DNA from 2 places in the Vibrio sp. YIC-376 genome. Region 2 is predicted to be linked to the other one. Evidence: riboswitches for the same ligand, from Rfam matches in the RefSeq annotation. Region 2 holds a riboswitch; the other holds the start of a gene.
What was found. A riboswitch is a leader RNA that binds a small molecule or an ion and turns the genes downstream of it on or off. The one in region 2 is predicted to bind thiamine pyrophosphate.

Region 1 (5,198 bases), on a different contig from region 2:
GCACTTTCGCTCTCCACTAACTGCGATAACTGAGAGTTGCCCATCAATTGGTCGAAAAACTCAATCACCGCTTTTGGCGACTCAGACAACGTTATAGCCCTAACCACAGCTAAACTGGATACACCGCATCGCCAAACTTGCTCTGCGTTTGATGGGTCAATACCGCCAATCGCTACGGTTGGGTAGCCAAGTTGTTCTCCATATGGAATGCTGTCTATCAGCTTTTGATACAAAGCTAAACGAATCAAACCTTGCGGCTTCGATGGCATTTGCTTAGTCGTTGTCGGAAATATGTGCCCTAACGCGATGTAGCTTGGATTGATTTGAACAATTCTCAGTAGTTCATAATAACCATGCGTTGACAGTCCTAAATGAATCCCCGCTTCACTCAACTGAATCAAGTTAGATTCTTCGATATCTTCCTGACCAAGGTGCACACCAAACGCGCCGTGCTGAATAGCAAGCTGCCAATAGTCATTAATAAAGACCTGCGCATCATATTGACGTCCCAATTCAATAGCGCGAATAATCTGTTTTTCGAGATCGGACTGGTCAGGATCTTTGATGCGGAGTTGGATGGTATTAATACCCAGCGGTAGAAGCCGTTCAATCCAACTGACATTATCGACAACGGGATAAAGCCCTAGGCTGTCTTTATCAAGGCAAGGAAAGCTAACCGGTTCACTTTGCGATGACCAACCAACTTGAATACCCAAGCGAGCGTCTTCCAGAACTGGGATTGGAAAATCAGTAAAGTGAGATGCCCACTCGTGAAGCGTACATGTTTCACCGTTAAACAGTGTTTCACGTGAAACATTCGTCATTGCACGAGCTAATGTCAAAGCGTCTTCAATTGGAAATTCGAGAGCCAACAGCGTCACTGTCCAAGCTAAGTGATGCTCTGCTTGGAAGGAGTTTGATGCTGACAAGTTCGCTGACAACGCTCTTACTTCATCAGTCATTGGATGACGCCAGATATCTAACAGAGCGGTGTTGCCATCGCTGTTTGGCGTTGGAGAAGTATCCGCAATACCAATAAAAATAGCCGAGGAACGTTGCTGACTCGTTTCCTTCAAAGGTAAATTCGATTGGTAATAAAGCGTAAAATCACCAGTTAAATCTTCATCGAATCCATCAACTAGATCCGTGCCCACGCTCAGTGTTTTATTTGGGTCGAGAACAAGCTGAATTAAATGAGTTGGGCTAATGCCCAACTCAAATTTTTCAGTACTAAAACCCTGTTCTTTGGCCAATAATAAACTTTGCTGAACGAAACTCGTTAGCTCTATTAATGGTGACGGAATAAGGATTTTAGTCATTACACATCCACCTCAGCGTGTACAGCTGGGTGATAAAGTTCTGACCCTGTGGCACGAAACTCTTCTGATTTTTGACGCATGCCTTCTAACGGATCATCCAACATTTTGATAGAAATCGCCTGATCAGCAGCAACTTGCTCAGTGTCTTTCGCGTATTCTCTTACTTCCTGAGAAATCTTCATCGAGCAGAATTTAGGACCACACATTGAACAGAAGTGAGCCACTTTCCCAGACTCTTGCGGCAGTGTTTCGTCATGGAAAGAACGCGCGGTATCAGGGTCCAAAGACAAGTTAAATTGGTCTTCCCAACGGAATTCAAAACGTGCTTTAGATAGCGCATTATCACGGACCTGTGCACCTGGATGCCCTTTTGCCAAGTCAGCAGCATGTGCAGCCAGCTTGTAGGTGATCATGCCGGTCTTTACATCTTCCTTGTTAGGTAGCCCCAAGTGTTCCTTAGGTGTGACATAACAGAGCATTGCGCAGCCATACCAACCAATCATCGCCGCACCAATACCGGAAGTAATATGGTCGTAGCCCGGGGCAATATCAGTAGTTAGCGGGCCTAAGGTGTAGAACGGTGCTTCATGACAATGTTCCAGTTGCTGATCCATGTTCTCTTTGATCATGTGCATTGGGATATGTCCTGGGCCTTCGATGATCACCTGTACGTCATACTCCCAGGCAATCTTAGTCAACTCACCAAGGGTTCTTAATTCAGCAAACTGTGCTTCGTCATTAGCGTCTGCGACTGAGCCAGGACGTAGGCCATCACCCAACGAAAGTGCAACGTCATACTTAGCACAGATTTCACAGATTTCGCGGAAGTGAGTGTAAAGGAAGCTTTCCTGGTGATGCGCTAAACACCATTTAGCAATGATTGAACCACCACGAGACACGATGCCGGTAACTCGCTTCGCGGTCATTGGAACATAACGAAGTAACAAACCTGCGTGGATCGTAAAGTAATCGACACCCTGCTCTGCTTGCTCGATTAAGGTATCTCGCATCACTTCCCAATTGAGGTTCTCAGCAATGCCATTTACTTTCTCAAGCGCCTGATACATTGGTACAGTACCTATTGGCACAGGGCTATTACGTAGAATCCATTCGCGAGTTTCGTGGATATTTCGTCCGGTAGAGAGATCCATAACGGTATCGCCGCCCCAACGAGTCGCCCACACTAGCTTTTCCACTTCTTCTTCAATCGAAGAAGTCACTGAAGAATTACCGATGTTAGCGTTCACTTTTACTAAGAAGTTACGGCCAATAATCATTGGTTCAGATTCTGGATGGTTGATATTTGATGGGATAATGGCGCGACCTTCTGCCACTTCTTTGCGAACAAACTCGGCAGTAATGTCTTTTGGCAAATTAGCACCGAAGCTTTGACCTGGGTGCTGCTGTGTTAACATTTCATCACGATACTGGGCACGCCCCATATTCTCACGCAACGCAATGTATTCCATTTCAGGGGTAATGACTCCCTTTCGAGCATAGTGAAGCTGAGTAACACATTTGCCCGCTTTGGCACGTCGAACTCGCGGCAAGTTGCCATAACGTAGATCGTCCAGAGTTTCGTCTTCTAAGCGTTCTTTCGCATAAACAGAGCTGACGTCATCAAGGATTTCTGTATCGTTACGCTCTTCAATCCACCCTTCTCTCAGCTTCGGTAAGCCGTTGTAGAGGTCGATTAAATAATCTGGGTCAGTGTAAACACCAGAGGTGTCATAAACACGTACAGGCTCATTGGGCTCAAAAATAGGTGATTCTTTAGTACCGCCAATAAGGCTGTCAGCTAACGAGATCTCGCGCATTGGCACTCGAATATCTGGGCGTGAGCCTTCTACATACACTTTGGTTGAATTTGGGTACGGTTGTACCGACAGAGTATCAATGAACTGTTTTGCTTCCAGTCTCGCTTGTTTGCGATTCGACATAGCATTTTTCCTTGCTTGTTATTCTAGATAAAAAGTATTGGGATAAAAATGCTTGGCGGAAAGATGCGACAAGAGGGGTCGAATTTAGAACTGATAGAAGTCTAACGGTCTATAACAACATTCGACGGTTTGATAGGTTAACCAGATGAGATCTGGTATAGGTATCTTCTCCTGTTCCCTTCGCTGGTATTAACCAGATCAGGTTCAACGGATCCCGAATTAACGGTCTCAGCCTTATGGCACTCCGACAAGTGAATCGATTATAGAGAAAGGAAATTAGTTAACCAAGTATAAAAGTTGTGTTTTTAATCAATTTTATGTGTCTCAAGTACCACAAAGTGACATTAGACTAGATTTAAATAACTCAAACACAAAGTAGGAAAAGGTCCAGGAGAGCAGTAACCCACCTGGATTGATTTTAAATCTACTTAGATATGATCAACCAGTGGTATGCAAACCATGCTGCAGAAATGCTTAACAGTACATTTAGTAGCACGTTAAAACCCACCTTTATAAATGCACCTTGTTGCATTAGTAACACATTATCCATAGAGAAAGTAGAAAACGTAGTTAATGCGCCAAGAAAACCTAAACCAACAATTTGGCGCCATGGGTATGGCGCTAACCACTCATTTTCGACAGCCGCGATAAGCAGACCCATAATAAATGAACCGGCAATGTTAACAGTTAGCGTACCGTATGGAAAAGAGCGACCAAAAAGTGTCACGCAAAATTCAGATACTAGATAACGAGAACAAGCACCTATCGCTCCACCAATTGCGATAAGCCCTAAAATTGCGAATTGTCCCATGTTCCCTCCATATATAATTTCAACTATTGTACTTATTTATTGGGCACAATTGAGCTAAAACGAGTGAAAATAATGTTCTCACAATACGTAACCAAGGCTTCAAAGTTTCTTACTTTTCAAAAGTTACAGGAGTCACTTTATGCAACTTCAATAAAACCCATCAATCCGGTTTTCATATGTTCTATCACATGACAGTGATACATCCACTGACCAGGGTTATCTGCGACAAAAGCTGCTTTTGCTGACCCGTTTTTACCTAATAAAACCGTATCGGTATGAAATGGTTTTTCGACGGGCTTGCCATCGAGTTCCAATACGGTAAACGTATGCCCGTGCAAGTGAATCGGATGATGGTACTGCGTGACATTACGTAAATTAAAAATGTAAGTTTTACCCAGCTCCAATTTTGCGAGCGGCTCTGGAATACTTTCAGCACTCATGCCCTCCCAGGCCCTTTTATTCGTTAACCAAAATTTAGGAACCGCTTTTCCTGAACTATCTGCAGGTGTTACCGCACCTTCCCACTCAAATACAAAATCAATCAATTCCGCATTATCTAAATCAACAGCTGGAACAGGGTTTAATGGTAAAGAGGGAATACTTTTATTATCAGCCAAGCTAGATTCCTGGCATTTAAAGTCACATAGTGGGAATGGAAACTTTCCTTTCATCTGACGAACACTAACAAGATTACCCGCTGCAGGAGCAATGAAGGCGACATCGAGCCTCATCCCCGGACCAACCTTATGCTGAGTTAGCTTATAAGGCGTTTTTATCGGATTTCCGTCAATAGCAACTACCCAAGCATCAATCCCTTCGATAGCGATTGGATAAGTAATGGTGTTATCTACATTAGCTATACGCAATCGTACTGTTGCGTTTTCCTTAAGCAGATAGGTTGGATTATGTTGACCGTTCACTGTCCCCCACTCCCCTGGAGTCCCCATACGAGCACTAAAGCGAGGGATCATCAAATCTTTCCACTGACCCATTTTATCTAGATGCCAGTGTTTAAGTGCCAGCTCATGCTCTTCATCAAACTCAACGGGTTGTGCTTCTTCCACCACTATCAAGCCAACAAGGCCCATTCCAAGCTGCTTTACGCTATTCATATGTGGGTGATACCAA
Region 2 (5,198 bases):
CGCATCCACTTTGCCTGATGCCAGAGATGAAGATAGTGCCCAACCTACGTTGATGATTTGTACGTCAGAAAACTTCACATTCTCTTGTGCCAACATTGTGCCAATTGTTGCTTCTTCATTACCCGCGATAGCAATACCGATCTTCTTGCCTTTTAGATCAGCAAGGCTTTCGTTTTTACCGTTGTTCAGCACCATCATGGTATTCAGTGGAGTCGCGATGAGCGTTGCTGAGCGGATTAGTGGCAGACCAGCTGCAACATCAATCGTCAGACTTGGCTGGTATGAAATTGCCATATCCACTTTGCCCGCGGCGACCAGTTTAGGTGGCGTGCTTGGATCAGCAGGCTCTTGAATGTTGACCTTCAAACCTTGCTCTTTGAAGTAGCCACGCTCTTTCGCAATAACGATAGGGCCGTGGTTCGGGTTCACGAACCAATCCAACATCAAAGTCAGCTCTTTTTCGGCCGCCAGTACGTTAGTTGATACAATAGAAGCAAGCAGAGCTGCAGCGCTAATAAGTTTGTTTTTATTCACGGGTATTGTTCCTTTTAGTGATCTCTATTTGTTTGATCTATTTGCTTTCCCAAGGGATGGCTTTTTTCAGTAATTTGTCAGTGATGAAGTAGAGGGCGATGGACAGCACGGCAAGGATAAACAGCGCTGCAAACATTTCGTCGATGATCATGCGCGCGTTGGCTTGCAGCATCAGATAACCCAAGCCTTCACTTGAACCGACCCACTCGCCAACGACAGCGCCAATCGGGGCGATAACCACCGCGACACGAATACCAGAGGCCAAGGTCGGCAGTGCCGCAGGCAATTGAATGTGACGCAGCAGTTGCCATTTCGAAGCGCCCATCGTTTTGGCCAAATCCAGATATCCGGTTGGGGTATTGCGTAAACCGTCGTAACAACAAGTCGTAACAGGGAAAAAGATGATGATCGCTGCCATCACGACTTTTGATGCGATGCCGTAGCCAAGCCAAAGCATCAGAACGGGAGCGATGGCAAACACCGGAATCGCCTGGCTTGCAATCAGAATTGGGAGTAGCCAGCGTTTTAGCGGTTCGAACAGCAACATTTGCAGCGCAAACAGCAAACCCATCGACAAGCCGAGTCCGAGACCAAGCAGGATTTCCTGCGCGGTGACCCAGGTGTGTGCGAGTAACACGTCATAACGGGAGAGCAATCTATTCAGCACATCAACTGGTGCAGGCAAAATGAAGCTTGGCATATTGAACGCCACGACAATCAGTTGCCACAGGCCTAAGATGACCACCGTGCTGATCACCAAGCGTAGAATCGGATGGGTGACTCGTTCTTTCTTGCTGATACGTGCCGAGACGGAGTTGTATTGAGTCATATCACTCATAATCTTTCTCCAGCTGATCCAAGATCGCTTGTTGCAAGGTGGCACATTCGCCATCAAGCACGCGAGGGAGCATAGTATTTGGCACCAGCAGATGCTTAGCTTGTGCTGGTGAGCCTTGCAGTACATACAACTGGTTGGCAAGACGAACCGCTTCTTGCGGATCGTGAGTAATCAGCACGACTGTTTTGCCTTTGAGCAGCGTGGCGGATAAGGTTTGCAGTTTATGGCGAGTAACGGCATCGAGTGCAGAGAAAGGCTCGTCCATCAAGACCAGAGGTTTGTCTTGCATCAGAGTACGAGCCAGTGCCACGCGTTGGCGCATACCTCCGGAAAGCTGGGCTGGTTTGGCGTAGGCGTAGTCAGCTAATCCAACTTGTTCGAGCAATTGAATAGCACGCTGTTTTTCATCTACTGAATTTGAGTTGGCGTGAGAAAAGCGGGAACTCAGGCAGACGTTGTCCAGCGCATTGAGCCACGGCAACAACAAATCCTGCTGTGCCATGTAAGCGATGCGCTCGTGTAAAGCAATCCCGTCAGTGGTAGTCAGTTCCCCTTGCCATATAACCTGATCATCTAGCAGACCGGCGAGATAACGCAAAATGGTGGTTTTACCGCAGCCACTTCGTCCCAATAATACCGTCCACTGCCCGGCAGGAATGGTCATGTTTACCCCTGCGAGCGTAGGTGTCTGGCTGTCGTTGTATTGCAGACTGGCGTCTCTAAACTGAATACCAATTGCATTAGCGCACATAAGTGTGGCCAGCAAAGAAGTGGTGAACCGGGCCGTGACCTTTACCCACTTCCAGCTCATCCGCATGGGCGATGGCTTGAGAGATATACTGCTTACCTAAATGCACGGCTTTGTGCAGGTTGTTGCCTTGGCCAAGGTAAGAGGCAATCGCAGAAGAAAGGGTACAGCCCGTACCGTGTGTGTTCTTGGTTGGGAAACGTTTTGAACTGATCAATTCTGCAGAATCCTGCATGATTAGCAGGTCATTGCTGTTTTTATCTTTCTCCAGATGACCGCCTTTCAACAATACCGCTTTAGCGCCAAGAGCACGAAGATCTGCAATCATCTCATTCATTTCAGCTTCGGATTCTGGTACAGGTTTCCCAGTTAACGCTGCACCTTCCGGAAGATTGGGGGTGATGATGTCAGCGAGAGGAATGAGCTCTTCTTTTAAAGTGCTAATTGCGGAGTGCTCCAGCAATAAATCACCGCTGGTGGCGACCATAACAGGGTCAATGACCAGATGCTTCGGTTGGTATTGTTTAATTTTGTCAGCAACCACTTTGATGATGTTGGAATCGGCTAGCATGCCGATTTTGACGGCCACGATATTTAGGTCGGTAAAAACGGCATCGAGTTGGCTTTCTACATGATCGAGTGGAATAGGAAAAATGGCGGAAACGCCTTGAGTATTTTGTGAGGTAATTGCAGTAATGACAGAGCAAGCAAAACTGCCCGTTGCAGACATGGCTTTGATGTCTGCCTGAATACCTGCGCCGCCACCGCTGTCTGATCCGGCGATCGTCAACACGATAGGGGTAGTTGTTGATGGCGTCTTGTGTGAATAAGGCTGTGAATGCTGCGTCATGGTCGCTCCTATTACAAGACGTATAGGAACTGACTTTGACCGTTGTGAGCAGAGCGTTTATCGGCTCCGCTATAGCGTGCCTAGGAAGTTAGGCGAAAGGCAAAGTGCTAATAGTTCCCTACGTCAGTGCTAACTGAATCAGGTTCAACGGGTCTCGAATTTCGATCTCAGCCAACGCGTATTGCGTGGCCCCCCGACTATTTCGCAAGGATGATAGCAGGACCCTTACTCAAGGGATACGTTTTTTGAGTGTTCATTTGTGTGTTGTGAGTGATAGAGTAGGCTTTATATGTTTTGTAGTGCGGAATTGACCAGTGTAACTCTCTGGTTTATGTGCATAAACTGGAATATTAAATAAATAATCGTGGTCTCACTTAGCAAGGATTAGCACAAAACAAGGTTAAAATAATGTTAAAATTTAACACGTTGCCAATTTAACTTTGCTGAGTTTTCGCAAGTTATATAGGAAGGCTAAGACGATCATCGAGCAAGGAGACTTCATGCTTAATTCTGTAACAGCGAAGTCAGTGATCGATCATGCTCTCTTTTTAGGAGCTGATTTCGCTGAGCTATTCGTTGAACATCATCAAACTAACACCGTCCAGATCGCTTCTGGTGAAGTGGATAAGGTCAATTCAGGTATCGATTTTGGTATCGGTATTCGCCTCTTTTTTGGCCATAAAGTGCTTTATGGTTACACCAACAGCACAGACGAAGCGGAACTTAAACGCGTAACCTCGTTGCTAGCGGCGAAAGACAAACGTGAGCAAATCGCATCAGCGGGTTCTCTTAATTTAAATCGCTATCCAGTTCAGCACGGTTGTCGTTTCGCACTCAGCAAAGACGCCAACCTGGATTCTAAAATCGCTTTCCTCTTAAAAGTCGACCAAGCGGCGCGAGCTGAAAGTGAATACATCAGTCAGTTTATTGGTAGCGTGCTACAGCGAGAGCAACAGGTCACAATCTTCAACTCGGAAGGCTTACACGTTGACGATACACGTCACTATGTTCGAGTTGCAGGCAGCACTGTAGCGCAAAAAGGCAATGAACAATCTTCTGGTATGGAAGGTCCTGGTGCGCTGGCTGGCTGGGAATTTAGTGAACAACTGGATGCTAAAGAACTCGGTCAAACTATTGCACAACAGGCTTTGGTTAAGCTTGGCGCAGATGCTTGTCCATCAGGCGAAATGCCAGTGGTTATCGGCAATGGTTTTGGTGGTGTTATCTTCCACGAAGCGTGCGGTCATTTGCTTGAAACTACATCGGTTGCGAAGAAGGCGTCAGTATTCCATGACAAGATGGGAGAAATGATTGCTCATACTGCCGTGAGTGCGGTCGATGACGGCACCATGACCAATGAGTGGGGCTCAATTCATGTCGATGATGAAGGTATGCCTACTCAGCGTACTCAACTGATCAAAGACGGTAAGTTAACCAGCTTTATGGTCGACAAAATGGGCGGGATGAAAACGGGTTATGAGCCAACAGGTTCAGGACGTCGCCAAAACTACAAGTTCGCCCCGACATCACGTATGCGTAATACCTTTATCGAAGAAGGCGAGCATTCACTTGATGATATGCTGGCGGGTGTTGAGCGTGGGATTTACGCCAAGAAAATGGGCGGTGGCTCTGTTCAACCGGGTACGGGTGAGTTCAATTTCGCAGTACGTGAAGCTTATCTGATCGAAAACGGCAAAATCACTAAACCGCTTAAAGCGGCGACGCTTATCAGCACCGGTCCTAAAGTACTGCAAGAAATCAGCATGGTGGGCAAGGACATGGCGCTTGCTGCGGGTATGTGTGGATCAGTGAGTGGTGCGGTACCAACAACAGTGGGCCAGCCTTCGCTGAAAGTGGACAATATTCTGGTAGGAGGTGGTAACTAATGAGCCAAGAACAACAACTTCTTAATGCCGTTGATTACGTTCTATCAGAAGCAAAACGCCAGGGTGCAGAAGCGGATGTGATAGTAAACCGAAACAGCAGCTTCTCTCTGAAAGCAAACCAAGGCAAGCTGGATGAATATAAAGTAAGTTCAAGTCAGGTATTGGGTGTACGAGTAGTGAAAGACGTGCGAGTAGCGACAAGTTACTCTGAGTCTTTAGAACTGCCAAGCCTAGATTTGATGCTGACTAATGCATTACAAAGTGCGCGCTTTTCAAAGCAAGATGAACATCAAATGATCAGCTGTATAAACAGTCAGATCACCACTGATGTGGCGGAGATAG

Region 1: another riboswitch for thiamine pyrophosphate. It lies ahead of thiC (phosphomethylpyrimidine synthase ThiC); the one in region 2 lies ahead of thiD (bifunctional hydroxymethylpyrimidine kinase/phosphomethylpyrimidine kinase).

Annotation. Positions count from the first base shown of each region.
Region 1 is NZ_JBBWFK010000026.1:32,019-37,216, forward strand. Features, by position in the region: gene WJM94_RS23850 (thiamine phosphate synthase) at 1-1,319, opposite strand, end outside; gene thiF (thiazole biosynthesis adenylyltransferase ThiF) at 1-4, opposite strand, end outside; gene thiC (phosphomethylpyrimidine synthase ThiC) at 1,319-3,259, opposite strand; TPP riboswitch at 3,418-3,516, opposite strand; gene crcB (fluoride efflux transporter CrcB) at 3,684-4,070, opposite strand; gene WJM94_RS23865 (multicopper oxidase family protein) at 4,208-5,198, opposite strand, start outside.
Region 2 is NZ_JBBWFK010000019.1:4,436-9,633, reverse strand. Features, by position in the region: gene WJM94_RS21985 (ABC transporter substrate-binding protein) at 1-534, opposite strand, end outside; gene WJM94_RS21980 (ABC transporter permease) at 572-1,372, opposite strand; gene WJM94_RS21975 (ABC transporter ATP-binding protein) at 1,365-2,123, opposite strand; gene thiD (bifunctional hydroxymethylpyrimidine kinase/phosphomethylpyrimidine kinase) at 2,113-2,970, opposite strand; TPP riboswitch at 3,069-3,176, opposite strand; gene WJM94_RS21965 (TldD/PmbA family protein) at 3,471-4,856, shown strand; gene WJM94_RS21960 (TldD/PmbA family protein) at 4,856-5,198, shown strand, end outside.